Regions from separate parts of the Bradyrhizobium sp. TM233 genome, predicted to be linked through region 1. Evidence: predicted binding sites of a transcription regulator. Region 1 holds the regulator's gene; the other holds the start of a gene.
What was found. The regulator LexA, encoded in region 1, represses DNA repair genes until DNA is damaged. The targets are predictions, from matches to a motif close to TGTTCNNNNTGTGTTCNG.
Positions count from the first base shown of each region.

Region 2: a site for LexA is predicted at 3,089-3,106, ahead of AABA86_RS20250 (single-stranded DNA-binding protein). Genes of this name have one in related genera too.

Region 1 covers NZ_BTIG01000008.1:329,803-344,775, forward strand. The annotation lists gene lpxB (lipid-A-disaccharide synthase) at 1-461, shown strand, start outside; gene gltA (citrate synthase) at 627-1,931, opposite strand; gene gltX (glutamate--tRNA ligase) at 2,078-3,517, opposite strand; gene AABA86_RS19630 (glutamine--tRNA ligase/YqeY domain fusion protein) at 3,683-5,359, shown strand; gene AABA86_RS19635 (nuclear transport factor 2 family protein) at 5,367-5,753, shown strand; gene AABA86_RS19640 (hypothetical protein) at 5,716-6,477, opposite strand; gene AABA86_RS19645 (DUF2171 domain-containing protein) at 6,564-6,797, shown strand; gene AABA86_RS19650 (ComEC/Rec2 family competence protein) at 6,894-9,170, shown strand; gene AABA86_RS19655 (GAF domain-containing protein) at 9,180-10,121, opposite strand; gene AABA86_RS19660 (hypothetical protein) at 10,344-10,778, opposite strand; gene lexA (transcriptional repressor LexA) at 11,384-12,085, opposite strand; gene AABA86_RS19670 (molybdopterin molybdotransferase MoeA) at 12,262-13,473, opposite strand; gene AABA86_RS19675 (hypothetical protein) at 13,702-13,908, opposite strand; gene AABA86_RS19680 (HAD-IA family hydrolase) at 14,077-14,700, opposite strand; gene AABA86_RS19685 (alpha-hydroxy acid oxidase) at 14,714-14,973, opposite strand, start outside.
Region 2 covers NZ_BTIG01000008.1:451,466-466,438, reverse strand. The annotation lists gene gyrA (DNA gyrase subunit A) at 1-2,079, opposite strand, end outside; gene AABA86_RS20250 (single-stranded DNA-binding protein) at 2,437-2,934, opposite strand; gene AABA86_RS20245 (outer membrane protein) at 3,383-4,132, shown strand; gene AABA86_RS20240 (outer membrane protein) at 4,368-5,042, shown strand; gene AABA86_RS20235 (outer membrane protein) at 5,282-6,028, shown strand; gene uvrA (excinuclease ABC subunit UvrA) at 6,315-9,290, shown strand; gene AABA86_RS20225 (RNA 2'-phosphotransferase) at 9,318-9,869, opposite strand; gene AABA86_RS20220 (HAD family hydrolase) at 9,933-10,574, shown strand; gene AABA86_RS20215 (YVTN family beta-propeller repeat protein) at 10,682-11,635, opposite strand; gene AABA86_RS20210 (SRPBCC family protein) at 11,638-12,219, opposite strand; gene AABA86_RS20205 (AAA family ATPase) at 13,092-13,859, opposite strand; gene AABA86_RS20200 (DUF1217 domain-containing protein) at 14,128-14,973, shown strand, end outside.

The DNA.
Region 1 (14,973 bases):
TCGAAGCCACGATCCGCGAAGGCATCGCGAGCTGGCCGATCAAGCCAAGGGTCGTGACCGGCGAAAACGAGAAGCGCGCCGTGTTCCGGATCGCGCGTGCGGCACTGGCCAAATCCGGTACGGTGACGCTGGAGCTCGCACTGTCGGGTATTCCGATGGTGACGGCCTACCGCGTCGGTGCACTTGAGGCCTTCATCCTGCGCCGCGCGATCCGCGTCTCCTCGGTGATCCTTGCCAATCTCGTGATCGGCAGAGATGTCATTCCGGAGTTCCTGCAAGAGGAATGCACGCCGGAGAAGCTGGCGCCGGCACTCGCTGAGGTGCTGACGGATTCGCCGCTGCGGAGGCAGCAGGTCGAGGCCTTTGGCCAACTCGATCAGATCATGTCGACCGGCAACAAGTCACCGAGCGTGCTCGCCGCCGACATCGTGCTGGCGACGATGCGGAGCGTGCGGCGATAGGGCGACGGTCTCGTCGGGTGGGCAAAAGCGAAAGCGTGCCCACGATGTCTTGGTCGGTCGCGGAGAGACGGTGGGCACGCTGCGCTTTGTCCACCCTACAAGGCTCAAACAAAAACGGCGCCATCTTGCGATGGCGCCGTTTCGAAAGCCGTATCGGCTTGGATCTTACTTGCGATCCTTGATCGCGACGTAGTCGCGGCGGGTGACGCCGGTGTAGAGCTGGCGCGGACGGCCGATCTTCTGCTGCGGGTCCTCGATCATCTCGCTCCACTGGCTGATCCAGCCGACGGTGCGGGCGACCGCGAACAGCACGGTGAACATCGAGACCGGGAAGCCCATCGCCTTCAGCGTGATGCCCGAATAGAAGTCGACGTTCGGGTAGAGCTTGCGGTCGATGAAGTACTGGTCGCTGAGCGCGATCTTCTCGAGCTCGAGCGCCACCTTCAGCATCGGATCGTCGCCATGGCCGGTCTCCTTGAGCACGGCGTGACACATCTTCTGCATGATCTTGGCGCGCGGATCGTAGTTCTTGTAGACGCGATGACCAAAGCCCATCAGGCGGACTTCTGAGTTCTTGTCCTTCACCTTGGCGATGAATTCCGGAATCTTGTCCACGGAGCCGATCTCGGCGAGCATCGCGAGGGCGGCTTCGTTGGCGCCGCCATGCGCCGGACCCCACAGGCAGGCGATGCCGGCGGCGATGCAGGCGAACGGGTTGGCGCCGGACGAGCCGGCGATGCGCACCGTCGAGGTCGAGGCGTTCTGCTCGTGGTCGGCATGCAGGATGAAGATCTTGTCCAGTGCATCAGCCAGCACCGGGTTGATCTTGTAGTCCTCGCACGGCACGGCGAAGCACATGTGCAGGAAGTTCTCGGCGAACTTGAGCGAGTTCTTCGGGTACACGAAGGGCTGGCCGACCGTGTACTTGTAGGCCATCGCCGCCAGCGTCGGGATCTTGGCGATCATGCGCATGGAAGCGATCATGCGCTGCTTCGGATCGTTGATGTCGGTGGAGTCGTGATAAAACGCGGCGAGCGCGCCGACCGCGGCTACCATGATCGCCATCGGATGCGCGTCGCGGCGGAAGCCCTGGAAGAAGCGGGCCATCTGCTCGTGCACCATCGTGTGATGGGTCACGCGGTCGTCGAAATCCTTCTTCTGCGCGGCGGTCGGCAGATCCCCGAACAGCAGGAGATAGCAGGTCTCGAGGAAGTCGCCGTTCTCGGCGAGCTGCTCGATCGGGTAGCCGCGGTATTCCAGCACGCCCGCGTCGCCGTCGATATAGGTGATCTTCGACTGGCAGCTCGCGGTGGAGGTGAAGCCGGGATCGTAGGTGAACAGGCCGGACTGGCCGTAGAGCTTGCCGATATCGACGACATCAGGCCCGACGCTGCCGCTGTGGATCGGGAGATCGTAGTTCTTGTTTCCGACCGTCAGCGTAGCGGTCTTATTGCTCGGTTTTGCGTCCATCGTAGGTCCCCGATGAAATGTGAAGCGGGCCGGAGCCGGAGGCCCCCTTGCGAGATGATGGGGCAGGCCGGATGTTCCAGAAGGTACGGGGGAGATGGGTATATTATTGCTGTGTGCGCTGCAAGATCACCGCACGCATGCTCGACTTACGTCTTAGTCTGGTCCTTGGACTGATCCTTAAGCCGGCCGAGGCTTTCCTGGCGTCCCAGGACGTCCAAAACCTCAAATATACCAGGCGACGTCGTCCGCCCGGTCAGCGCGGCCCGCAAGGGTTGGGCGACCGCGCCGAGCTTGAGACTATTTTCCTCGGCAAAAGCGCGTAGCGCGGCTTCGGTGGTGGCGCCGCTCCACGTCTCGACTTTCTCCAGCGCGGAATGAAGCTGGCCGATCAGCTTGCGGTTCTCTTGCGTCAACAGCGCTTGCGCCTTGGGATCGAGCTCCAGCGGCCGGTCGGCGAAGATGAAATAGGCGCTGTCGATCAGCTCGATCAGCGTCTTGGCGCGCTCCTTCAGGGCCGGCATGGCCTTGAGAAGCTGCGCGCGCGTGGTGTCGTTTAACTTGGCCTTAAGCTCGTCGCGTGCGGGCACGAGATGGTCGAGCACGTCCTCGAACATCTTCACGAGTGATTGATCGTCGGCGTGGCGGATGTAGTGGCCGTTGAGGTTCTCCAGCTTGGCGAAATCGAAGCGGGCGGCGGCGCGGCCGACGCTGGCGAGATCGAACGCCGCGATCATTTCCTCGGTCGAGAAGATCTCCTGGTCGCCATGGCTCCAGCCGAGCCGGACGAGGTAATTGCGTAGCGCGGCCGGCAGATATCCCATGGCGCGGTAGGCATCGACGCCGAGCGCACCGTGGCGCTTGGACAGCTTCGAGCCGTCCGGGCCGTGGATCAGGGGGATGTGGGACATGCTCGGCAGAGCCCATCCCATCGCATCGTAGATCTGCTTCTGGCGCGCGGCGTTGATCAGATGATCGTCGCCGCGGATCACATGGGTGACGCCCATGTCGTGATCGTCGACCACCACCGCGAGCATGTAGGTCGGGTTGCCATCGCCGCGCAAAAGCACGAGGTCGTCGAGGTTCTCGTTCTGCCAGACCACGCGGCCCTGGACCTGATCCTCGATCACGGTCTCGCCGGTCTGCGGCGCGCGCAGGCGAATGGTCGGCTTGACGTCGGATGGGGCTGTCGCGGGATCGCGGTCGCGCCACATCCCGTCATAGAGGCGGGTGCGCCCTTCCGCGCGCGCCTTCTCGCGCATGGCGGTCAGCTCCTCGGCGGTCGCGTAGCAGCGATAGGCCTTGCCGTCGGCCAGCAGCTGCTCGGCGACCTCGCGGTGACGGGCGGCGCGGCTGAACTGGTAGATGACCTCGCCGTCCCAGCCGAGCTCCAGCCATTTCAGACCGTCGAGGATGGCACCGATCGCCGCCTCCGTGGAACGCTCCCGGTCGGTGTCCTCGATCCGGAGCAGCATCTTGCCGCCGTGCTTCTTCGCGTACAGCCAGTTGAACAGCGCTGTGCGGGCGCCCCCGATATGGAGGAAGCCGGTCGGCGAGGGAGCGAAGCGCGTGACGACGGAATTGGTCATTCTTGGCAGGGCCTATGCTTTGGAGGCGGTGGTGTATAGCAGGAACGGGACATAAACAAAGCCCGTCGGCGGACCTGCCAGGTCTCGCTGAGGCCTGCTTAAGCTCTTGGCTCAGCCTCCCGAATTTGGCAGAAGAACCGCTGATTTCCCGACAGGATTTTCGTAATGACAGAACCGGTGGCAGCTGAGGTTGGGCGCGATTTCATTCGTGACATCGTCCAGGCCGACCTCGACCAGGGCAAATACAGGGAGATCGTGACCCGGTTCCCGCCGGAGCCGAACGGCTATCTGCATATCGGCCATGCCAAGTCGATCGCGCTCAATTTCGGCATCGCCCAGGAGTTTCCGGGCCGCTGCCATCTGCGTTTCGACGACACCAATCCGGTCAAGGAAGAGCAGGAATATATCGATTCCATCCAGGCCGACGTGCGCTGGCTCGGCTTCGACTGGGGCAAGAACCTGTTCTTTGCCTCCGACTATTTCGACCGCCTGTACGAATGGGCGGAGCAGCTGATCCGCGACGGGCTCGCCTATGTCGACGACCAGACCCAGGAGGAGATCCGCCTCTCGCGCGGCACGCTGACCGAGCCCGGCAAGAACTCGCCGTTCCGCGACCGCGGTGTGGACGAAAACCTCGACCTGTTCCGCCGGATGAAGGCCGGTGAATTCCCGAACGGCACGCGGGTGCTGCGGGCCAAGATCGATATGGCCGCGGGCAACATCAATCTGCGCGACCCCGTGCTGTACCGCATCCTGCATGCGCACCATCCGCGCACCGGCACCAAGTGGCACATCTATCCGAGCTACGATTACGCCCACGGCCAGTCGGACGCGATCGAAGGCATCACACATTCGATCTGCACGCTGGAGTTCGAGGACCACCGGCCGCTCTACGACTGGTTCATCGAGAAGCTGCCGGTGCCGTCACAGCCGCACCAGTACGAATTCGCGCGGCTCAACCTGACCTATACGCTGCTGTCGAAGCGCGTGCTGACCCAGCTCGTCCGCGACGGCCACGTCGCAGGCTGGGACGATCCGCGGATGCCGACCATGGCGGGGATGCGCCGCCGCGGCGTGCCGCCGGCGGCCTTGCGCGAATTCGTCAAGCGCATCGGCGTCGCCAAGGCCAACAGCGTGGTCGACGTCGGCATGCTGGAGTTCTGCATTCGCGAGGAGCTGAACCGCACCTCGCAGCGCCGCATGGGCGTGCTGAAGCCGCTCAAGGTCGTGATCGAGAACTATCCGGAAGGGCAGACCGAGGAGCTCGAGGCGATCAATCATCCCGACGATCCCAGCGCCGGCACGCGAAAAATCACGTTCGGCCGCGAGCTCTATATCGAGCAGGACGACTTCATGGAGACCCCGCCCAAGAAGTTCTTCCGCCTGTCGCCGGGCAACGAGGTGCGGCTGCGCTACGCCTATTTCGTCAAGTGCACCGGCGTGATCAAGAACGACAAGGGCGAGGTGGTGGAGCTGCGCTGCACCTACGACCCCGCGACCAAGGGCGGCAACGCGCCCGACGGCCGCAAGGTCAAGGCGACCATGCACTGGCTGCCGGCCGCGACGTCGGTGCCGGCGGAGATCCGCATCTACAACCAGCTGTTCTCAAATCCGAGCCCGGACGCGTCGAACTTCGCGGCCGATCTCAATCCGAATTCGTTGGAGATCCTGCCCGACGCCCGTATCGAAGCGTCGGTGGCGGAGAGCAATGCGACCGAGCCGATGCAGTTCGAGCGCCAGGGCTATTTCGTCCGTGACAAGGACTCGAAACCGGGCAAGCCGGTGTTCTCACGCACCATCGGCCTGCGGGATACATTCGCGAAGGAAGTCGCGAAAGGGTGATGCGCATATGAGCGGGGAAGCCGACGCCATCGTTTCCGCCATCATCGCGAAATGGTGCGCCGGCTTCGCGACGCTCGACGCGGCTGCGCTGTCCGGGCTTTATTCGAAGAACGCTTTCTTCTTCGGCTCGAACCCAAAGCTCTATCGGGGCAGGGGCGGCGTTGTCGATTACTTCAACGGCCTGCCGCGCTGGCGCAAGCCGAACGCGACGTTTTCCGAGGTCAAAGCAGCACAGGCCGGTCCTGATCTCATCAACATGGGTGCGACCATCACCTTCGACCTCGCCGGCGAACGCCCCGATCTCGTCGTTAAGATGAGCTGGGTGATCATCCCTGAGGATGGCGACTGGAAGATCGTCAATCACCACGCTTCGGCGAAGGCGCCGCTGATCTAGCAGGCTGTCCGGTAGAGGGGGCGGCGTTGTTTCCGGATGTAGCCGGATTCGGTATCATATACCGCGTTATGGCCTTTGGAAAAGTAACGTGCAGGCGTTCCGCGAGGTTGGTCCTGGCCTCGTTACTCAAGGGCTCCACTTTGGTCCGGGCATTAAATGTGCGCCTTCCAAAGAGTGGTGTCGGGACGAAGTTATAGTCGATGAAGAAGGACCCGATATTGACGATCTCGTTGCTTCCAATCCGAAATCGGGCAAAATCCCCCTTGAGTTCGATACCGGCGCTTGGCTGTGTGCAACCCACTTTTTGCAAGGTGTATGTCCCGGGGGCCAGCACAGCGACCGCTCCATATGACGCGCCGCTAAGAATACGACCGAACAGCCTCGGCGTTTTCTCGACCTCGAACGTATTACTTTCGCCCTTGTCGGAAACCACCGTGACCCAGATGTCCTGACACATCGGCACGCGTGAACTCTCTTCGATCAGGCGTGCGTGCATGAAGACGAGAGAAGTGCCTGGAGTTCGCTCTTGAGCCCTCTTCAGTCTATCCGAGAGTCTCTCTTCGGTCTGTGTGTCAGCACGCGCGATCGTAACACTCACAAATGAAAGAATGAGACTGAGAAAAATGTAACGCTTCGTCATATGGTCATGAGGATCAAGATGGAGGGGAAATGCGCGGACCTTTGTTGCAATTTTTAGTTGCGCATGAAGTGCATCCTGCGTCAAGCATGCAACTGGAATTAGGCCGAGCTGCCGCTTATGAACGAAAGATCGTCTCCCGCGTTGTGGAAGCTCCATTGAAGGAGTTCACCATGCAAGACATCGCAGAGCATATGGAAGTCATCGGCGCCGACGGCGTCCATGTGGGCACCGTCGACAAGGTCGAGGGCAACCGCATCAAGCTGACCAAGAAGGACAGCGGCGAGGGCAGCCACAAGGGCCATCATCATTTCATCGACAAGGGGCTCGTCGCCGGTGTCGAGGGAAACAAGGTTCGGCTGTCGGCCAAGGCGGATGTCGCTGTGACCATGGAAGAGGAAAAGTAGGGGGAGGCTCCCTTCGTTCTCGATTTGTGCCGCTATTCGCGCGGCCGCACGTTCCGGTAGCCTTGGCGGCAATCGCGTCGCGTAGGGTGCAGGGATATGGCGGAGCCGGGCCGGCCAGCACGGTCCCAGGGGATAGCCGGGACGTGGCCGGTTGGCCGCGCTGCGCCAGCCGGGGGCTTCGTCTCCGCGGGCTTTGGAGCCTGGCCGGCAATCGTCGAGACGCTGCGTGAATGGGCCCGCGCCGAGGCCGGCGCCGGGCGACTGTTGCCGTGGGTGCCTGTCGCCTTTGGCGGTGGCATCGCACTCTATTTTGCCGCCGATCATGAGCCGGTGCTGTGGGTCGTTGCCGCGACGGCGATCGCGCTCACGTTTGGCGCGATCCTGTTGCGGCGGAGCCGGCTGTTTGCGCCGGCGATCATGATCGCGGCGGTCGCGGCCGGCTTTGCCGTGGCGACCTGGAAGACAGCGCGCATCGCCCACCCCGTGCTGGCAAAACCGCTCTATTCGGTGTCGCTGTCGGGTTTCGTCGAGGCCCGCGACATCCGCGAGCGCACCGATCGTTTCGTGCTGCGCGTCACGGCGATGGAAGCGCAGCGCAGCGAGGTCAAGCTTGAGCGCGTCCGCCTGTCGGTGCGCAAGGGCACCGCGCCCGAGGTCGGCAGCTTTGTGCAACTCAAGGCCCGGCTGATGCCGCCGCTCTCGCCGGTGCGCCCCGGCAGCTACGATTTTTCGCGCGACATGTTCTTTCAGGGCATCGGCGCCTCCGGCTTCGTGATGGGCACGATCACGGCTTCAATCCCGCCCGATGCCGGCGGCCTGCGGCTGCGCTATGCGGCCTTCATGCAAGGCCTGCGCGATGCGATCGACGCCCGCATCCGCGCCACGCTCGAAGGTGACAACCGTGCGATCGCCACAGCGCTGCTCACCGGGCGGCGCGATGCGATTACGACGCCCGTCAATGACGCGATGTTCATCTCGGGGCTCGGCCATGTGTTGTCGATCTCCGGCTATCACATGGCGGTCGTCGCCGGAGTCGTCTTCTTCGCGGTGCGCGCACTGCTGGCCTTGATCCCGGGGCTGGCGGCCGGCTTTGCCGTCAAGAAATGGTCGGCGGCCGCAGCGCTGGTGGCGGCTGCGTTCTATCTGCTCTTGTCTGGCGCAGAGGTCGCGACGCAACGTTCGTTCTTCATGACGGCGGTGGTGCTGATCGCCGTGATGGTCGATCGCCGCGCCATCACCTTCCGTACGCTCGCGGTGGCGGCGCTGATCGTGCTCGCGGTCGCGCCGGAAGCGCTTGTGCATCCGAGTTTCCAGATGTCCTTTGCCGCGACGCTGGGTCTCGTCGCACTGGTACAGATCGGCATGCCGAACCTGTTTGCCTCACCCGATCATTCGGCGACCGCGCGCGTCGCGATGTGGGGCGGCCGCGAGATCGCGATGCTGTTCCTGGCCTCGTTGATCGCGGGGCTTGCGACCACGCCCTACGCCGCCTTCCACTTCCACCGCGTCACGCCCTACGGCGTGCTCGCCAATCTCGGCGCGATGCCGGTGGTCTCGGCGCTGGTGATGCCGGCGGGGCTGCTGGGCCTGCTCGCGGCGCCGTTCGGGGTCGACGGCGTGTTCTGGTGGCTGATGGGGATCGGGATCGACTGGATGGTCGCGGTCTCGCGCTGGGTGGCGGCATTGCCGGGTGCGGTCGGCCGTATCCCGGCGTTCGGCATCGCGCCGCTGATCGCAGCGAGCCTGGGGATCATCGTGATGGGCCTGTTGCGCACGCCGTTGCGCTGGTGCGGTGCCATGGTGCTGCTGGTTTCCATCGGCTGGGGGCTGTCGGTGCGGCAGCCCGATATCCTGATTGCCGGGGATGGCGCGAGCGTCGCGGTGCGGGGCGGGGACGGGCGTTTGCATCTGATCAGGGCGGGCAAGGACAATTTCCTGCTCAAGGAGTGGTTGGCTGCCGACGCCGATCCGCGCGATGCCGGCAGTAGCGCGCTGGCGAGCGGCATATCGTGCGACGAGTCGGGCTGCGTGACGCCGCTCGCGGACGGACGGCTGGTCGCGCTGGCCTCGCGCATCGACGCGTTGGCGGACGATTGCAGCCGGGCCGCGCTGGTGGTGACGTCAAGGCCCGTGCCGCCCGATTGTGCGGCGATGGTAGTGGATCGGCAGCGGCTCGTTCGCCAGGGCGCGCTGGCCCTGACGCAGCGTGGCGACGGCTTTTCGGTTCAGGCGGTGAGGGCGAGGGGCACCAACCGTCCGTGGTTACCGGCCGGTGCCGGCGAAGGTGATTTCGACGGCAGCCTTGCGCCGAAGGCGGCTCCCCGCAACCGCGACGCAACGCCATCGGAGACCGACTTGCAGGCCGACGATTGACGCGGTCGATTACAGATACCAGGCCAGCACGGCTTCGAGCCTTGCGTTGCCGATGACCGGCAGGGCCACCATCCGGTTCAGCCCGGCTGCGCAGGCCTCGGATCCGGCGATCGAGCCGTCATGGGTGAGATCGTCGTTGAGCGCCGGCATGCCAGTGGCCCAGGCGCCGCCGATGCTGCCTTCGCCTCGGGCGATGAGTTTGGTCGCATAGAGCGCGGCAAGGTCGGTGTGCGCGCTGCAATCGCCGGCGCGAAAGACCAGCGCGGAACGTGCCTCGTTCGGAACCCAGATCTCGAAGCGTCGCGCAATCGGCGTTGCCTGCGCGGAGAGGAATGTCAGAACCCAGGTTTGGTCGGTGCCGGTTCGGTAGGGCACGCCGACCCCCAGATTGATCCCGACCTTGGCGGCGTCCTCCCAGCGCAGGAAGCTCTTGGCGTCGTGCAGGTCCTTGATGATCAGCGGCAGGCCCGCCTTCCAGGTGCGTCCGGGCAGGCCGAAGCCGCGAGGAAACCTGGTGTGGCGGGAGTTGAATTCGAACATGTCCGCTGCGCCGTAATAGCCGTCGACGAGGCCCATCTCGTGGGAGAGATCAGGATCGTTGTGCCAGAGTTCGATCGCGCCGACATGCGCCTCGTCGTCGCCGCAGAACAGCACCATCACGGCTTGCAGGAATTCGCCTGCAAACACCGGCACCGCCACGCCGCAGGTGAGGCCGGCCGCGACGGCCTGCTCGGTCCGCTTGAAATAGGAGTTGGCGAATTTCGTGAGGATGACGGGATGGCCGGAGGCCCAGGCCTTGCCTGGAAGCCCCTCGTCATATCCGAAGTGCAGCTCTTCGCTGACGGCCTTGAACGCGGACAGCCCTTCGTCGTAGAGGCCACCGCCGAATTCCAGCCGCATGCGCGTCCGGTCAGGCACCCAGAGTTCAACGACGCGAATGAAGGTTTTCATCGAGCGTGTCCGCCGCCTCAAACCACGACAGCATCGGTCATTTGGCTGCGGAGCGGAGGTTCAAAATTCAGGCAGGACGGCCCAAACTTCGTGCGGCGACGAGGTGCGGCGGCGGCGGCGCTCACCGATCGAATTTCGTGAAACAAAAACCCACCGGGCTCGCCGGCATCGGCCGGCGACGGCATTTCAATCCTGGCCCCGGACCCGCCGGGCCGGAGGGCGTCAGCCGATCGGCAGTCGCGTGACCGTCGGGCGACTGTCGGCGATGATCTGCGGCCTGTGCTCGCGCTCGCCGATCGGCAGGGTCACCGGCAGTTGCAGCACGGTTGCGCGCTGGCCCTCGACGAGCTGCGTCACCAGCACGGATTTGCCGTCCGGGAATTCGATCGCATCATGATGGCGATCGGGAATGTGCGGATCGATCTTGCCGAACTTGCCGACGCGGGAGTTGACGGTGCGCGTCCAGATCCAGCGGTTGTCGTAACGGACGTTGTCGGCGAAGGCGAGCTCCGTTCCCGGCAGCAGGCAGACCGCGACCGAGAGATCGGCTTCGGAGGCGAAGCCGCGCGTCGAGGTGCCGCGGAATGTTGTCGTGACGATCGTCTCGCCGACTTCTGCGGGGCGCGTCGCGACGGCATGCAGGCTATAGTCACACATCGGGTGCTCCTCATTGCAGAGATAGCGACCCGCACCTCTTTTGGAGGCGCAGGCCTCTGTCAGAGTTGAAACACGCAACGCTCTGCTTCGTTGTAGGCAAATCTGCGGCTGGGATCCGCGAGCCCCGATCACATTATCTTTTCCATCTTTTCCGAATTCGATAGGAACAAAGCCGGCCTCCGTGCATTTGGGAGGCGCGCATCAAACGACCGGCGAGAGACCCGCCTGTATCGCCAACTCGGCTGCGATGGCTACGCGACTGCATTGCGGTCGTCGCGCGCTCGCGGCCGTGTCTTGGCCGACATGGCGATGCGATTGCGCGACAACGGCTTGCGATGCTGAGGAGCCATCAGCGTTGCTGCGGCTGCGCTCAAACGATCTGGCGCATTGGGCTGTCCCCCCTCGAACTCGAAAGGCCGCGAAGCGATGTTGCTTCGCAGCGGCCTGCCGAGGATGTCGCGAAAGGAGGGGGCCGGATAATCTGTGCAGAACCAGAAAGACTATCCAGCCGGAGCGGACCATCATCCGCTCCAATCTCTGATCGGCGAGGCCGATCGAAGGCGCGCGCGAGGCGCCGAGTACTTCCGGTATCAGTACTTCCGGTATCAGTACTTGCGGTAAAGCCCGATCAGCTTGCCCTGAATCTTCACGCGGTTCGGCGGCAGGATGCGCACCTCGTAAGCGGCATTGGCGGGCTCCAGCGCGATCGAGGCGCCGCGGCGACGGAAGCGCTTGAGCGTGGCTTCCTCGTCGTCGATCAGCGCCACAACGATGTCGCCGGTATCGGCGCTCTCGTTGCGCTGGATCAGCGCCATGTCGCCGTCGAGGATGCCGGCCTCGACCATGGAATCGCCGCGCACTTCGAGCGCGTAATGTTCGCCGGAGCCGAGCATGTCGGGCGGCACGCTGATGGTGTGGCTGCGGGTCTGCAATGCCTCGATCGGGGTGCCGGCCGCGATGCGGCCCATCACCGGCACCGCAACGGGCCGCTCGCCCTCGTCTGCGGACGGGCTGGAGCTCGCGCGTACCTTGCCGAGATTGCCTTCGATGACGCTTGGCGTGAAGCCGCGTCGGTTGCCGGCGGCAGCCTGGAGCTCGGGTAGCTTGATCACTTCGATGGCCCGGGCGCGGTTGGGCAGGCGGCGGATGAAGCCGCGCTCCTCGAGCGCGGTGATCAGGCGATGGATGCCTGATTTCGAGCGCAGGTCGAGCGCATCCTTCATCTCGTCGAAGGACGGCGGCACGCCGCTTTCCTTCAAGCGTTCGCTGATGAACCGCAGAAGCTCGTATTGTTTGCGCGTTAACATCTCGACCAAAGTCCCCCGGTTGATGTCGTTCGATTCCGAGACGATGAATTCAGCGATAAGCCACTGCATGCTCGAAACAAATCATGAACGGACACTATATGTTCGATATGTGTTCCGCAACTGCTTAATTTACCGTGAACAGAACGAAACTCACGGAATGCGTGTGGCCGCGCAGTTCAGACGGGGAGCCTTAGCATCTCGCAGGGGCTGCCGGCCTCGGCCTTCGGCGCAAACGGTGCGCGCACGAGAAGTACCTGTGCTGCAGCAAGATTCGCAAGCAGAGAGGAGTCTTGATGGCTGACGGGAAGGGCGACGAGGGTGCCGTCGTCGCGCAGCTCCAGGCGCGCGCGCAGATAATCCTCGCGCTGGTCGTTGGCGCCGAGATCGCGGCCCAGTACGGCGCGCTCGCGAAGATGATGAACAACCGAACGGCCCGACAGTGCCCGAATCAGCGGCACCATGAACAGGAAGGCGCACACGTAGGACGATACGGGATTGCCGGGCAGGCCGATGACGCCCATCGCCCCTAGCCGTCCGTGCATCATCGGCTTGCCGGGCCGCATCGCGATCTTCCAGAACGCCATCGCGATGCCTTCGTCCTTGAGCGCCTGCTGGACCAGATCGTGGTCGCCGACCGATGCGCCCCCGGTCGTGATCAGGATGTCGGCGCCGCTTTCGCGCGCGCGGCGGATGCCGGCGGTGGTGGCCTCCAGCGTATCGGCGGCAACACCGAGGTCGATGGTCTCGGCGCCCTCGCTGCGGGCGAGCGCGTGCAGGGCGTAGCCGTTGGAATAGACGATCTGGCCGTGCCCGGGTGTGGTGCCCGGCATCACCAGTTCGTCGCCAGTGGCAAGGATCGCGACCCTCGGGCGGCGGCAAACGGCGAGATGCGGGTGATTCATGCCGGCGGCGAGGGCGAGATCGCGCTCTGTCAGACGGGTTCCCTTGCGCAGGAGGACGTCACCCTCGCGGAAATCGACGCCGGCGGGGCGGATGTGGCGACCCACGATCGCGGCTTCCTTGATCGTTATTTGCTTGCCTTCGGCGATCGTGTCCTCCTGGATCACGACTGCATCCGCGCCGTCGGGAACGACACCGCCAGTGAAGATCCGCACGGCTTCGCCGGCGCCGACCCTTCCCGTGAACGGACGGCCCGCTGCGACCTCACCGATCATCGTCAGCCTGGAATCGATGGTCGCCGCGTCGGCCGCGCGCACGGCATAGCCGTCCATCGCCGACATCGCCTGGGGCGGTTGGGTGCGCCGCGCAGCGACGTCATGGGCGAGCACGCGATGGTAGGCTTCGTCGAGCGAAACCATCTCTGCAGGCAGCGGCTCTGCACCCGCCAGCACCGCAGCAAGGGCGTCGGAAACCGGCATCAAGGCCACGGCGAAACTCCTGCTCGGCACGTTCGGACGAAATGTTCCGACAGTCTTCTAGCCGAGCGCGGGGGCAGAGGCAAAATTGCGGAGCGGGCGCGATTTATCCTGCCGCTTCCCAGCCCAGTATGGAAGGCAGATTCAGGCCTGGTGTGGCATGATCCAGAGAACGAGACAGATGGGCAGGAGGGTGGCCATGGCGAGGACGAGAATGACGAGCGCCACCGCCAGCATCGCTCAACTCCCGGTCGGCCGGTCCGGCCCGTCGTCCAGCGCGACGTCGGGAGCCTTCGGGCCTTGATCCCTGTCGGGCAGCGGATCGGCCTGGGATTTCAGGTCGGCGGCCTTGCTGATCAGCTTGGCGGAAAGGTCAGAATCCGAGGTGGTTCTCGCGAACTCTAACAGGAGAGAGGCTTGCTTGGTGAGATAGGTTTTGCCCAGCACGTCGATAAGTCCGTTGTAGAAGTCCCAGCGGACTCAAGAGTCCGGAAGGGGCCATTCCGTTCCCGGAACTCCGTACAAAAATGCACAAAGCGTTCTGGTTCCTATTTCGGGCAAAATTGGTTCCGGAAGACTTGCCCTCCGTTGGCGCCTCCCGCTCAGCGGAAATCGTCAGATGCCCAATGCCTTCAAGGCGTTTCCGACGTCGCGTGGCGACGTCACATGCACTGCCGTCAGTCCGCATGCCCGCGCGCCTTCGATGTTCTCGGCGAGATCGTCGAAGAACACGATACGCTCCGCGGGCACGCCGATCGCGGTGACGACGTGGTCGAAGGCTTCCGCGTCCGGTTTGCGCAGGCCGATGCTGGACGACAGATACAGCGCGCGAAAATGGCCGAGCAGTTCGCCATATTCCTTCGAGAAATAGTCGACATGCGGCCGGTTGGTGTTGGAGAAGGCGTAGAGCGGCATCTGCTTCGCCGCACGCGGCAGCAGCTCGGCGATGTCAGGCATCTCGCCGGCGAAGATCGCGTTCCAGCCTTCCAGGAACTGCGCGTCCGAAATGCCGATGCCGAGCGATGCACGCAGCGAGGCGAAATAATCCTCGTCGCTGATCTTGCCGACCTCGTGCAGACGGTAGGCCTCGTCACGCACATAGCGCGCGACGATGGATTCGGGCTGGCAGCCGGCATGGTCCGCCCAGCAGGCGATCGCCTTGGAGAAGTCGATGTCGAGCACCACGCGCCCGAGATCGAACAGCAGCGCATCCGCGCTGCCGGGAGTGAGCGAAGTCATTGCGTCCTTTTCATCAATATCGATACGGATCGTGGTCGAACAGCGGGAATGCACTGAACACGCTCGGTGCGTTGGTGGCGGTCGCCGGATGCAGGCAGGATCTGTCGACCTCGGCGAATGACGTGGCGCCCAAAAGGCCGAGGCAGCGCAGTACCTCGTCCTCCAGCAGCTCCAGCATCCGCGCGACGCCGGCCTCGCCAGCCGCCGCCAGCGCCCAGCATTGCAGCCGGCCGATGCCGACCATGTCCGCGCCCGCCGCGATCGCCTTGACGA
Region 2 (14,973 bases), 120 kb from region 1:
GGTGCAGATCTGCACGTCGACGATCGCTTCATTCTCGTCGAGCTTCATGGCGATGATGCCGGAGCGGCGGACATCGACGAAGTCCGACAGCTTGTTGCGCCGGACATTGCCGCCCGTGGTGGCGAACATCACGTCGAGGTTGCCCCAGGTGGATTCGTCCTCGGGCAGCGGCATGATGGTGGTGATGCGCTCGCCCTGCTCCAGCGGCAGGATGTTGATCAGCGCCTTGCCGCGCGCGTTCGGCGCGGCCATCGGCAGACGCCAGACCTTCTCCTTGTAGACCTGGCCGCGCGAGGAGAAGAACAGCACCGGCGTGTGCGTGGAGGCTACGAACAGGCGACTGACAAAGTCCTCGTCGCGGGTCTGCATGCCGGCGCGGCCCTTGCCGCCGCGGCGCTGCGCCCGGTAGGCCGACAGCGGCACGCGCTTGACGTAGCCGGCGTGGGACACCGTGACGACCATGTCCTCGCGCTGGATCAGGTCCTCGTCCTCGACCTCGCCTTCCTGCTCGATGATGACGGTGCGCCGCGGCGTGGCGAACTCGGCCTTCACCTCGGCGAGCTCGGTCTTGATGATGCCCAGCACGCGCTCGCGCGAGCGCAGGATGTCGAGATAATCGGCGATCTCACCGGCAAGCTTGTCGAGCTCGTCGCGGATTTCGTCGCGGCCGAGCGCGGTGAGGCGCTGAAGGCGCAGATCGAGAATGGCCCTCGCCTGCTCCATCGACAGCCGGATCGTGCCATCCGCGCTGATGCGGTGACGCGGATCGTCGATCAGCGTCAGCATGTCCTCGACATCCCGGGCCGGCCAGTCGCGCGACATCAGGGTGTCGCGCGCAGTGGTCGGATCCGGCGAGGTCCGGATGACGCGGATCATCTCGTCGATATTGGCCACCGCGATCGCCAGACCAACCAAAATATGGGCGCGGTCGCGCGCCTTGGCGAGCAGGTACTTGGTGCGCCGCGTGACGACCCGTTCACGGAAGTCGACGAAGATCGCCAGCAGGTCCTTCAGATGCATGATCCGCGGACGGCCGCTGTCGAGCGCCACCATGTTGACGCCGAAGCTGGTCTGCAGCGGCGTGAATCTGTAGAGCTGATTCAGCACCACATCCGGCACGGCATCGCGCTTCAATTCGATGACGACGCGGTAGCCGTCGCGGTCCGATTCGTCGCGCAGGTCACCGATCCCCTCGATCTTCTTTTCCTTCACCAGCTCGGCGATTCGCTCGACCATCGTCGCCTTGTTCACCTGGTAGGGAATCTCGGTGATGATGATCGCCTCGCGCTCCTTGCGAATGGTCTCGATCGCGACCTTGCCGCGCATGACGACCGAGCCGCGGCCGAGGTGATAGGCGGCACGGATGCCCGCGCGTCCGAGAATGACGCCGCCGGTCGGGAAATCCGGTCCCGGCACGATGTTGATGAGCTCGTCGATGGTGAGCGCGGGGTTGTCGATCAGCGCGACGCAGGCGTCGATGACCTCGCCGAGATTGTGCGGCGGGATGTTGGTCGCCATGCCGACCGCGATGCCGCCGGCGCCGTTGACGAGAAGGTTCGGGAACTTGGCCGGCAAGACCGACGGTTCGGTCTCGTTGTTGTCGTAGTTCGGCTGGAAGTCGACGGTGTCCTTGTCGATGTCGGCCAGCAGGGCCAGCGCGGCCTTGGTCAGGCGCGCTTCGGTGTAACGATAGGCAGCCGGCGGATCGCCGTCGACCGAGCCGAAATTGCCCTGGCCGTCGATCAGCGGCACCCGCATCGAGAAGTCCTGCGCCATGCGGACCATGGCGTCGTAAATCGACTGGTCGCCGTGCGGGTGATACTTACCGATGACGTCACCGACCACGCGGGCGGATTTGACGTACTTCTTGTCGGGCGTGTGCCCCTGCTCGTTCATCGAGAACAGGATGCGGCGGTGCACCGGCTTCAGACCGTCCCGGGCATCGGGCAGCGCCCGCGCCACGATCACGCTCATGGCGTAGTCGAGATAGGACTTCTTCATCTCCTCGAAGATGGAGACGGGGCGAATATCCGAGGGTTGCCCCGGCTGGTCGCCGGGCTTGTCGTCGTCGTCAGCCAAGGGGAAATCCGGTGAGGTTTTATCTGGGAATCATATAGCGCATCGAGCCCCTGATAACCACCCTCGCGGGCTCCAGGGAAGCGCTTTTTCCGCTTATTTTTCCAATAGCTTACGGCCTTGCGGGGAGCGTCTCGGATGGGCCTGGAACAGGCCTTCCAAAATCGCCTCCGAGACCTCGTCAATCGCGCCGCCACACGCCTCGTCGAGGTGTTTTCCCCGGCGCAATCCGCGTTCAACCCAAACATGAAGCGGGCCCGGAAATCCCGAGCCCTTCCTGCCGATTAGTAAGGTTTGCTGACACGACGTGGGAAGGCGCCGCTCAGCCGGGCAGCGCCCCCCTCATCGTCCGGTCCGTGCTCAGAACGGGATATCGTCGTCCATGTCGCTGTTGCGGCCACCGCCGCCGGCGGCCACGGGACGGCGCGGCGCGCTGCTGACGGGGCCGGAGGAGCCGAAATCGCCGCCGGGCTCGTCGCCGAAGCTGCCGCCACCTCCGCCACCGCCGCGGCCGTCGAGCATCGTGAGCGTCGAGTTGAAGCCCTGGAGCACGACCTCGGTCGAGTACTTCTCGACGCCGCTCTGGTCGGTCCATTTGCGGGTCTGCAGCGCGCCCTCGATGTAAACCTTCGCGCCCTTCTTCAGGTACTGCTCGGCGACCTTGCAGAGCCCTTCATTGAAAATCACGACGCGGTGCCACTCGGTCTTTTCCTTGCGCTCGCCGCTGTTCTTGTCGCGCCAGGTCTCGGAGGTGGCGATGCTCAGATTCGCGATCGGCCGCCCGTCCTGGGTGCGGCGGATTTCAGGATCCTTGCCGAGATTTCCAACCAGAATGACCTTGTTGACGCTTCCCGCCATCGCCGCTCTCCACTCCGAATGCCACTGAATTTCCTAAGGCCGAGCGCGCTATTCGCGTTCCTCTGCGCCTTGTTGAGACGACCCTATACGCTTGCAGCGCCGCTCAGCCCGTCACCCCCAAGGTTATCCCCATATATAGCACCGACCGGCGATTTGTTCCAGATTTGTTCCTGCAGACATTACTGCCAAATGTGGAGACGGGGTGGCGCCTAAATGGCGCTGTGATGGCAAATGGAGATGGAACCAAACCGGGTTCCCGTGAATGATAAAAACCACTTAACATTCATTAAGTTAAGGGCAGGTCGATTGCTCCTAGCTGTTGCGCTCCGGTCACGGACTTTGCCGCCCAATCGAGCTATCGTCGTGCCTGGAATTGATGCAATGGGCCTCGCGCCTGATCGTCCGCCTTGGGGAACTCAGAGAGGCGGACACGACTGGGGAGATTACAATGAAGAAGATTCTGATTGGCTTTGCTGGCGCGGTTGCGCTGACCCTCTCGGCTCCGGCCGGTGCTGCAGACCTTGGGGCCCGTCCCTATACAAAGGCGCCGATCGCGCCCCCCGCTCCGATCTATACCTGGACCGGCTTCTATGTCGGCGTGCAGGGCGGCGGTGCCTGGGGCCGCAGCGACGAAACCTTCTTTGGCGCTCCGAACACGGCGATCTTTGCCGGAACTCAGAACTACGACACCACCGGCGGATTTGTCGGCGGCGTGTTCGGCTACAATTGGCAGGCGGCCAACTGGGTGTTCGGCATCGAGGGCGACTATCATTGGGCTGACATCAACGGCCGTTCTGCCGAGATCAATGCCGGCCTCGGCGACACCTACTTCACGAGAATCCGTGGCTTCGGCGACATCAAGGGCCGTCTCGGCTATTCCACCGGTCCCGCTCTCTTGTTCGTCAGCGGCGGCGCTGCAGTCGGCGACATTCAGCACCGCTACGATGGCATCCCCGGAAACGTCTTCATCCAGAACAACACCCGCTGGGGTTGGACCGTCGGCGCCGGCGCGGAATACATGTTCGCTCCGAACTGGTCGGCCAAGGTCGAATACAACTATATCGATTTCGGCAAGAGCACGATCCAGTACTCCGCCGTGCCCACCAATCGCTCCGAGTGGACCGATACCGTTCACACGGTCAAGGCAGGTGTGAACTATCACTTCAACTGGGGTGCGCCGGTCGCCGCGCGCTACTGATATCTATCTGACATCATTGAAGTCTAAGGCCGGCCTCGCGCCGGCCTTTTTCGTTTGGCGCGACACGAACCGGAGGCAATGAGTCAGTAACCATCACCTTTTCGACCGCTGTGGCTTTTCGGAGACACAACTTGCGGCTTTGGTGGTGTAAGTACGGCGTCAGTTGGGCCGTTGAGTCCGCTGCCCTTCCGGGAACGGAAGGCAACAACAGAAACTGGGACTGGGATTAGTTGAAATGAAGAAGGTTTTGTTGGCTTCGGCCTGTCTGTTCGCTCTCGCTGCGCCCGCCTCGGCGGCCGATCTCGCAGCCCGCCCCTACACCAAGGCTCCGATCGCTCCGGCAGCGGCCGTCTACAACTGGACCGGCTTCTACCTCGGTATCGTCGGTGGCGGCGCCTGGGAAAACGCTTCCGGCGACCCGAAGATGAAGGGTGGCTTCGTCGGCGGCACCGCCGGCTACAACTGGCAGACCGGCAACGTCGTGTTCGGCATCGAGGCCGATGGCTCCTGGGCTGACGTCAGCGCCTCGGCGAGCGCTCTCGGCATCACCGTGTCGTCCAAGACCGACGCGCTCGGCACCGTCCGCGGCCGCATCGGCTGGGCCGTCAACAACGTGCTGTTCTACGGCACCGGTGGTTACGCCTGGATCGACAACAAGGTCAGCGTCAGCGCGCTCGGCGTGACCGTCTCCGACAGCAAGTTCCACTCGGGCTGGACCGTCGGCGCCGGCGTCGAGGCGTTCTTCGCTCCGCAGTGGTCGGTCAAGGGCGAGTACCTCTATCGCAGCCTCGGTGGCGAGACCTACTTCTCCGGTCTCGGCGCTCCGATCACCACCGGCACGCTCAACTTCCACACCGTGCAGGTCGGCGTGAACTACCACTTCGGCGCCCCGGTGGTTGCCAAGTACTGATCTGCGAAGTACTGATCACTACCGACGTCACATCGTCACGAAAGGCCGGCCTTGCGCCGGCCTTTTTGTTTTTGCGCCCCAACCCGCTCGCTCGCTAGCATTTTGCTGGAGATGTGGTGTCCGGGTGACACAACCTTTGGCTTTAATGGTGTAAAGCAATGACATTAGTCGGGTCATAGCTCCGCTGGCTCTTCCGCTTTCCGGAAGGTCAGAAAGAGAAACGGAACTGGGGAATGGATATGAAGAAGCTTTTGCTGGCTTCGGCCGGTTTGTTCGCACTCAGCGCGTTGGCACCGGCCTCGGCGGCCGATTTGGCGGCCCGCCCCTACACCAAGGCTCCAGTCGCACCGATCGCGATGTACAATTGGAGCGGTTTCTACATCGGTATCAACGGCGGCGGCGCCTCGAGCCGCAACTGCTGGGACGTCAACAACATCTTCGGTGTTGCGGGTCCGGACACGGCTGAAGGCTGTCACAATGCGACCGGCGGCGTCGTCGGCGGACAGGTCGGTTATCGCTGGCAGTCGGCCAACTGGGTGTTCGGTCTTGAAGCCCAGGGCGACTGGGCCAACCTGAAGGGCTCGAATACGAGCTTGGTGCTTGGGCCGCTGGTCAACCAGACCAAGATCGACGCGCTTGGCCTGTTCACCGGCCAGGTCGGCTATGCCTGGAACAACGTGCTCTGGTACGTGAAGGGTGGCGCGGCCGTCACGCACGCCAAATATAACGGCCTGGTGGGCGGCGTGGTGCTCGACAGCGCAAGCGAGACGCGCTGGGGTGGCGCGGTCGGCACCGGCATCGAATTCGGTTTCGCACCGAACTGGTCCGTGGCGATCGAATACGACCATCTGTTCATGGGCAAGCGCAACAACTCGTTCACGATCCTCGGCGTCAACGACCGTATCGACCGTATCAAGCAGGACGTCGACATGGGCACCGTTCGCCTCAACTACACCTTCGGCGGCCCCGTGGTCGCCCGGTATTGATCTGAAGTCCTGATCGCTATCGACGTCCCATCGTCACGAAAGGCCGGCCTTGCGCCGGCCTTTTTGTTTTCGCGGCACCTTGCCGCGCAGTTCCGCAAAGCAACTGCTGCCAGATGCCGCCAGCGCGCCAACATTCCGTTGACGATTCGCAAGTCCCACTGGAAATCCGTCTCCGTTCTTCCTACGTTCGCTGACAACCCCATCGGCGCCGATCCCGGTTCCGGGCGAGCGCGCCTTTATTATTGGCGCGGTCGCGCACCCATGGGATTCCTTGAGGGCAACTCGGATGGATGAAGTGATCAAGGCGAAGCGCCAACAACAGAACGCGGGCTCCAGCCTGCGCGCAATTACGATCCGTGGCGCGCGCGAGCACAACCTCAAGAACATCGACGTCGAGATTCCCCGCGACAAGCTGGTGGTGTTCACCGGCCTCTCCGGCTCCGGCAAATCCTCGCTCGCCTTCGACACCATCTACGCCGAGGGCCAGCGCCGCTACGTCGAATCGCTGTCGGCCTATGCGCGCCAGTTCCTGGAGATGATGCAGAAGCCTGACGTCGACCAGATCGACGGCCTGTCGCCGGCGATCTCGATCGAACAGAAGACGACCTCGAAGAACCCGCGCTCCACCGTCGGCACCGTCACCGAGATCTACGACTACATGCGGCTCTTGTGGGCGCGCGTCGGCGTGCCCTATTCGCCGGCCACGGGCCTGCCGATCGAAAGCCAGACCGTCTCGCAGATGGTCGACCGCGTGCTGGCGCTGCCCGAGGGCACCCGCCTGTATCTGCTCGCCCCCGTCGTGCGCGGCCGCAAGGGCGAGTACCGCAAGGAGCTCGCCGAATGGCTCAAGAAGGGCTTTCAGCGCGTCAAGATCGACGGCACCTTCCATGAGCTCAGCGAGGCGCCGACGCTCGACAAGAAATTCCCGCACGACATCGACGTCGTGGTCGACCGCATCGTGGTGCGCGCCGACATCGGCCAGCGCCTCGCCGAGAGCTTTGAGACCGCGCTGAAGCTCGCCGAGGGTCTTGCCGTCGTCGAGTTCGCCGACGCGCCGGCGGCAGCTCCCGCCGAGGAAAAGAAGAAGACCGCCAAGATCCACGACAAGAGCGGACCCGAGCGCATCCTGTTCTCGGAAAAGTTCGCCTGCCCGGTCTCCGGCTTCACCATTCCCGAGGTCGAGCCGCGCCTGTTCTCGTTCAACAATCCCTACGGCGCGTGTCCTGCCTGCGGCGGCCTCGGCGTCGAGCAGCATGTCGACGAAGATCTCGTCATCCCCGACAAGGAGCTCGCGATCGGCAAGGGCGCGATCGCGCCCTGGGCCAAGTCGTCGTCGCCCTATTACGTGCAGACGCTGACCGCGCTCGGCAAGCACTACAAGTTCACGCTGACCACCAAGTGGAAGGACCTGGCCAAGAAGACGAAAGACGCCATCCTCCACGGCTCCGGCGAGGACGAGATCAAGTTCTCCTACGAGGACGGGGTGCGCTCCTACGACACCAAGAAGCCGTTCGAAGGCGTCATCACCAACATCAACCGCCGCTATCGCGAGACCGAGAGCGAGTGGGCGCGCGAGGAGCTCGCCAAGTATTTCCACGACGTGCCCTGCGAGGGCTGCAAGGGCTTTCGGCTCAAGCCTGAGGCGCTCTGCGTCAAGATCGGCGGCAAGCATATCGGCGAGATTTCCGAGCTATCCGTGAAGGGCGCCGGTGCATGGTTCGAGACCGTGCCTGCGGCGCTGAACGCGCAGCAGAACGAGATCGCGGGCCGCATCCTGAAGGAGATCCGCGAGCGCCTCACCTTCCTGCTCGACGTCGGCCTCAACTACCTCACCCTCTCCCGCTCCTCCGGCACGCTCTCCGGCGGCGAGAGCCAGCGCATCCGCCTGGCCTCGCAGATCGGCTCGGGGCTGACCGGCGTGCTCTACGTGCTGGACGAGCCCTCGATCGGCCTGCACCAGCGCGACAACGCGCGCCTGCTCGACACCCTCAAGCGGCTGCGCGACCTCGGCAACACCGTGATCGTGGTCGAGCATGACGAGGACGCCATCCTGCTCGCCGACCACGTGCTCGACATCGGCCCCGGCGCCGGCATGCATGGCGGCAACATCATTGCCGAAGGCACGCCCGCCGAGATCATGCGCAATCCGAAATCGCTGACCGGCAAGTACCTGACCGGCGAGCTCGAGGTCGAGGTGCCGGAGCGGCGGCCGCCGAACCATCGCCGCACCATCAAGGTGGTGAATGCGCGCGGCAACAATCTCAAGAACGTCACCGCCGAAATTCCGCTCGGCCTGTTCACCGCCGTCACCGGCGTGTCCGGCGGCGGCAAGTCGACGCTGCTGATCGACACGCTCTACAAGGCCATCGCCCGCAAGCTGAACAATGCCAGCGAGGGTGCCGCCCCGCACGACCGTATTGAGGGCCTCGAGCACATCGACAAGATCATCGACATCGACCAGTCGCCGATCGGCCGCACGCCGCGCTCCAACCCCGCGACCTATACCGGCGCCTTCACGCCGATCCGCGAATGGTTCGCCGGCCTGCCCGAGTCCAAGGCGCGCGGTTACGAGCCCGGCCGCTTCTCCTTCAACGTCAAGGGCGGCCGCTGCGAAGCGTGCCAGGGCGACGGCGTCATCAAGATCGAGATGCACTTCCTGCCCGACGTCTACGTCACCTGCGACGTCTGCAAGGGCAAGCGCTACAACCGCGAGACGCTGGAGGTCCTGTTCAAGGGCAAGTCCATCGCCGACGTGCTCGACATGACCGTCGAGGAAGCCGCCGAGTTCTTCAAGGCGGTGCCGCGCGTGCGCGAGACTTTTCAGACCCTGCACCGCGTCGGCCTCGACTACATCCATGTCGGTCAGCAAGCGACGACGCTCTCGGGCGGCGAAGCCCAGCGCGTCAAGCTCGCCAAGGAATTGTCAAAACGCGCCACCGGCCGCACGCTCTACATCCTGGACGAGCCCACCACCGGCCTGCACTTCCACGACGTCAAGAAGCTGCTGGAGGTGCTGCACGAGCTGGTCGCGCAGGGCAACACGGTCGTCGTCATCGAGCACAATCTCGAAGTCATCAAGACCGCCGACTGGGTCATCGACCTAGGCCCCGAAGGCGGCGACGGCGGCGGCGAGATCGTGGCCTGGGGCCCGCCGGAAGACATCGCCAAGGCGCCGCGCAGCTATACGGGCAAGTTTCTGGAGCCGGTGCTGAAGAAGGCGAGGAAGCCGAAGCGAAGGAGCACGAGCCAGGCGGCGGAGTAGCAGCCTCTCCCCCGGCTTCCCATTATGTCATTTGCTCGTCGCCGGGGCCAAGAACTCCGGCGGCACTGTATCGGTCAGCCAGACCCCATTGTCGGCGCGATAGAACTTGAAACCGCGCGCATACATGCCGCCGGCATCGACCTTGAAGATGTGGGGCTTGCCATGGCGCTGCCCCACTTGCCGCGCGGTCTCCTCATCGGAGGACAGGTGCACTTGTTGGCGCGCCTGCGGTTTCAAGCCCTCCGCGAGGATCGCTTCGACAAATCGCGTCGCCGTCCCGTGGTAGAGGACTGAGGGCGGTTCTTGGGGTGGCAAGCCGAGCTCCACCGATACAGAGTGCCCTTGGGCGGCCCGGATCTTCAGTCCGTCGGCTGATAGCGAAAATCGCTTCTTGTCGCTGCTTGCGACGACGCCGAGCAGGTCAGCTCGGTCAAACATCGTCCCTGTTGCATTGGCTTTCTCAAGCAATTCGTCAATATTGACCCAGCCCTCGGCACTGAGCGTCAAGCCGATCTCATCGGGCTTGTGTCGCAGCACGAAGCTCAAGAACTTGCTAAGTTGAATCTGATCGACCGGCATCTTTGTCTTCCTGCTTCCGTCTTGTACATCCGGCCACTTAGCTCGACCAGACTCCCCTTCTCCATGCCCTACACCCTCGCCATCTTCGATCTCGACGGCACGCTGGCCGACAGCTTTCCGTGGTTCCTGCGCACCGTCAACGACATCGCGGACCGCTTCGGCTTTCGCCGGGTCCGGGATGAGGACGTCGAGCGACTGCGGCACGCCTCGACGCGCGAGATCCTCAGCCACCTTGAAGTACCCTTGTGGAAGCTACCGGCAATCGCGCGGCATGCGCGGCGGCTGAAGGGAGAGGCAGCTAGCGAGATCCCGCTGTTTGCGGGGGGCGAGACCATGCTGCGGACGCTGGCGGACGACGGCGTGCAGCTCGCGCTGGTGACGTCGGACAGCGAGGCCAATGCGCGCGAAAAACTTGGCGAGGCCGCCGCGCTGTTTTCGCATTTCGACTGCTCGGCATCGCTGTTCGGCAAGCCCGCGAAATTCCGCCGCGTCATCCGCCGCGCCGGCGTGGAGCCAAACCAGGTCATCGCGATCGGCGACGAGGTCCGTGACATCGAGGCAGCGCGCGCGGTGGGCATTGCCTGCGGCGCGGTGTGCTGGGGCTATGCGGCCCCGGCGGCGCTGCGGGCGCACGGGCCGGATCATGTGTTCGAGCGGATGGAGGAGATTGCTCCGACGCTGGCTCGGTCTCGTAGGGTGGGTTAGCGTCAGCGTAACCCACCACTTTCTGTCTCCACGGAAACCAAAGAGGTGGGTTACGCCTTCCGACTGCGCTTTTGCGCAGCCGCAAAGCTAACCCACCCTACGCGGCCCTACTCCGTCCTGCGCAAAAACGCGCCGAACGCGCGCGGGCCGTCGCCGGTCTTGATCTCGCCGATCACCTTCAGATCAGTCGCGTCGATGATATCAAGCGTGTTGCTCTCCCAGCACGCGACGATGACGCGCTTGCCGTCGGCGGTCGCAGCGATGCCTTCGGGATAGTCGCCGACATTGATGCGCTTCACCGGCTTGAGGGTGGCAACGTCGAACACGCTGACGGTGCCGCCATATTGGTCGGTGACGAAGCCCCGGCCCAGCGTCAGCGCCACCGCATAAGGGCGCATGCCAACCGGCACGCGGCCGACCTCGCGGCCAGCGGCAATGTCGATCACGGAGACGTCGTCGGAGCCGACATTGGCGGTGTAGGCGCGCTTGCCCTCGGCATCGATGGTGACGCCGAACGGACGGGTGCCGACCTTGATCGTCGCCTTGCGCTGACGCGTCGCCGTGTCCACGACCGACACGCTGTCGTCGTCGCGGTCCGCCGAAAGCAGCAACTTGCCGTCAGGCGTCACCGCCAGGCCCGACGGCGAGGCACCGACCGCGATGCTGGCGGTGACGCTGCGGCTCGCGGCGTCGATCACCCGCACCGCAGCCGCATACCAGTCGGCGACATAGACCGTCTTGCCATCGGGCGCCACAGCAATGCCGAGCGGCCCGCCGCCGACCTCGATCCGCCCCGCCACCTGCCGGGTCGCCGCGTCCACCACCGTCACCGCCTTGGCGTCGGGGCTCGTGACATAGGCAAAGCGGCCGTCAGCGCTGACGGCGACGCCGGCCGGCTTGCCGCCGATCGGGATGGTCGCGACGCTACGCGCGGCGGCGAGATCCACGACCATCAGATCGTCGCTGAGCTGGTTGGTGACGAACGCCTCCTCGGCAGCCGCGCTGCCAAGGCCGGCGTGGCAAAGGCTGGCGGCGAGCGCCGCCAGAACCAGCATCCGCACGATCAGCTACCGCTCTCGATCTTCTTCTTCAGCGCTTCGAGACCGGTCTTGTAGAGCCCGCTCACCGCCTTCACCGCGGCCTCGTCGCTCAGCTCCGGCGGCGGATCGTTGTTGGGAAAGCCGCGGTAGAATGCCCCGGCCCATTCCAGCTTGGACTTGCCGTCGGAAGCCGGAGACACCGTCAACGTCGAGGAATAATTGGTCACCGGCAGCACCTTCACGTCGACCTTCGTGATCCGGTACGAATAGCTCATCATGTCGGGCTCGTATTTGTAGAGCTCCTCATCGACAGTCGCCCCGCCCGTCAGCGTCAGCTGGCGCGTCGCGCCGATCTCGTTGCCCTTCTCGCCCGTGGTCTTGGTGACAGGCGGAAGCCAGCCCATGTCCTGGAAGTTGCGGATCGCGGCCCAGACCTTGTCCTGCGGCGCGTTGATCTCGATGGATTCCCGCACCTTCTGCCGGGTCGGCCCATGCGCCCAGGCCGCCGGCGAAAAAGCCGGGCCGAAGGTCGCCGTCAAGCCTGCCGCCCCAATTACAGCCAGCGCCGCAGCCATGGCCGTGCGCCGTCCAATCGTCACCCTCATCTCGTTTCCTCATACGTCCAGTTGATCGTGCGCGACTTGGAATGCGCGCTGCGGTCATCCTAGCGCATTTTGGGGCCGAGGGGAGACCGGTTCGTGGCGCCGTTGCGGCGGAGCTCGGCGCACCCCACAAGCTGTTGCGCGGCCCGGCGGGCAAAACACCCATGGACGGGTCAACGCCGCCGCGCAAAAATATTTCTCTTTATCAGAAGTTCGGATTATCGTATACGACACCCATCCCGTCCCGGGCCGAGGGGCGCATCGCGATCGTCACGAACGCGGGATGGGACGTGGTGGACGCGGGCTGCGTCGGCGCGAAGGTGGTTTGCAGGGCGGGTCACACCGTGAGCAAGGACCGGCGCGCACACGACCGGTGCAGCCTGCGTACGGCAAAATCGTGTGGTCCTGGCGCCCGGGGTCTGTGCGCCAAGTCTTGCGGTGATGTAGGCAGCCCAACCGGGCACATGCATCGGCTATCCGCGAGGCGACGGGGGCAATAGTGCAACGCTCCCCGGGGAGAGCACGACATAAGCCGTAAACCCACTGCGCAGGGAAGGCCGGATGTTTGGCTTCACCTGTATGCCGCTGTGCAGCTTCTTGTCACGCAGGTTTCGCACAGTGGACCGCGGGTGCCAGCCGGCACCCGGCCTTCCCTGCGCCCTCGGCGTTCTCAGAGGGCGGCAACGGACGCAAAGCTCGGGCACGATGTGCCGCGAGGATGAAAGCCTGTGCCAGACCTTCACCGACAGTCTCGTGCCCCGGACGCGGCGCAGCACGAAGTGATGCGCAGCAGAGCCGGGGCCCACGCCACCCACAGCAAGTCGCAAGGGCTCCTCGCAATGACGGCGGAGCGAACAGCCGTCAGACACGCTCGGCTATTCCGCCAGCGTCGCTTCAACGAACCCGCGCGGGTCTGCGCAAAACTCCCGCATCAGCCGGTAGTGATCGGTCTCCTCGACCGTCACCGGCTCCAGGCCGTATTTCCCGAGCCGCAGCAGCCGCGCGTTGGGATACGCCATCAGCATCGGCGAATGCGTCGCCATGATCACCTGGCAGATCCGGGAGTCCTCCATGCGCCGCAGCAGCTTCAAGAACTCGATCTGGCGCGCCGGCGACAGCGCCGATTCCGGCTCGTCGAAGATGAAGATGCCCTGGCGCTGACAGCGCTCCTCGAAGAAGCGCAGGAAGCCTTCGCCGTGGGAGTGCGACAGGAAATCGGGACCGACCTGACCGGCATCGCGCGCGGCCTTGTCCAGATACCGCGCGACCGAGAAAAAGCTCTCGGCACGAAAGAACCAGCCATTGCTGATCTTCGGCAGCCAGCTCGCGCGCAGGGCCTTGCCGAGCTGCCCGCCCATCTTCTCGCGCGCCTCGGAGTGATCGACCGGCATGTAACCCTTGCCGCCACCGGCATCGTCGTAGCCGGCAAGCGATGCGATGCCCTCGAGGATCGTCGACTTCCCGGTGCCGTTCTCACCGACGATGATGGTGATGGGCGCGTCGAAATTGAGCTCGAACTCATCCGGGAAGATGGGCAGGCAAAACGGATAGGCCTCGCGATCGTGAATTTTCGAAGGGTCGAGCCAGACCCGCTTCAGATACGGCGCCGGCAGGTTGATCGTGCGGTGACCTCTCCGGCTCATACCCCGTCTCCACTTGATTGCGACCGATCTTTCGATCGGAACATATCAGGAACACAACCTCCGCGTAAGCTGCATTTTAGAAACATATGGAAACAACTCGAAACAAACTCGGCTTACGTCACCGGGAGATAAGTTAAAACTTCAGATTGTAAGCCGAAATGGCCCGAAGGAAACGCACTGCCTGCTGGCATGAGGCCGGCTCCCCTGCTCGCGACCCCGCAATGATTGACGGACGTCCGGGACGACAAGAAGCCGCGAGGAATGCGCGATGGTATCAACGTATTTCGGTTACAACTACATCACGCGCAATCTCAAGCAGTCCCTGACCCGGGTCGAACAGCAACCCGACGTCGCGCGGGAGGCCGCCTATTACAAGGCCCACATCGGCAAGGTGAAGACCGTCGACGAACTCATGAAGGACTATCGCCTGTATCATTATGCGCTGAAGGCATACGGGCTGGAAGACATGGCATACGCCAACGCCTTCATGAAGAAAGTGCTGGAGAGCGACCTCAACGACGCCAAGAGCTTCGTCAACAAGCTGGTCGACAAGCGCTACCGGGAGTTTGCCGCGGCATTCTCCTTCAACGACGCTGCAGCGCCGGTTGCCCAGTCGGACAACCAGACCGACGAGATGATCGGTCTGTACACGGCGACCAAGAAGAGCCAGGTCAATGCACTCGCCAGCGACTCGAATTACTACAGCGCCCAGATCGGCAACATCAGCAGCGCGGACGCGATCCTGAACAACGATCGCCTTCGCAATTATGTCTATTCGGCATTCGGGATCGACGAAAGCAAGTGGCCGCCGGCCACGATCAGCCAGGTCCTGCGCAGCGACCCATCCGATCCGAACAGCTACGTCAACACCACCTTCGCGTCCCAGCTGGGTGGCCTCAACGCAGCGCGCGCCCAAGCGCAGTCAGACGCCAGCACGGCCAACTCGAATATCGCCAGCTACACGGCCCAGCTCGCGCAACCGGGCGCAAACGTGCCTCAGCTGCAAGTCCAGATCCTGGTCGAGAAGCATCACCTGGAGACGTATAGGAACAGCATCTCCAGTCTCAACGACCAGATCGCAACGATCGGCGGATTTGTGGATATGGCCGGCGCG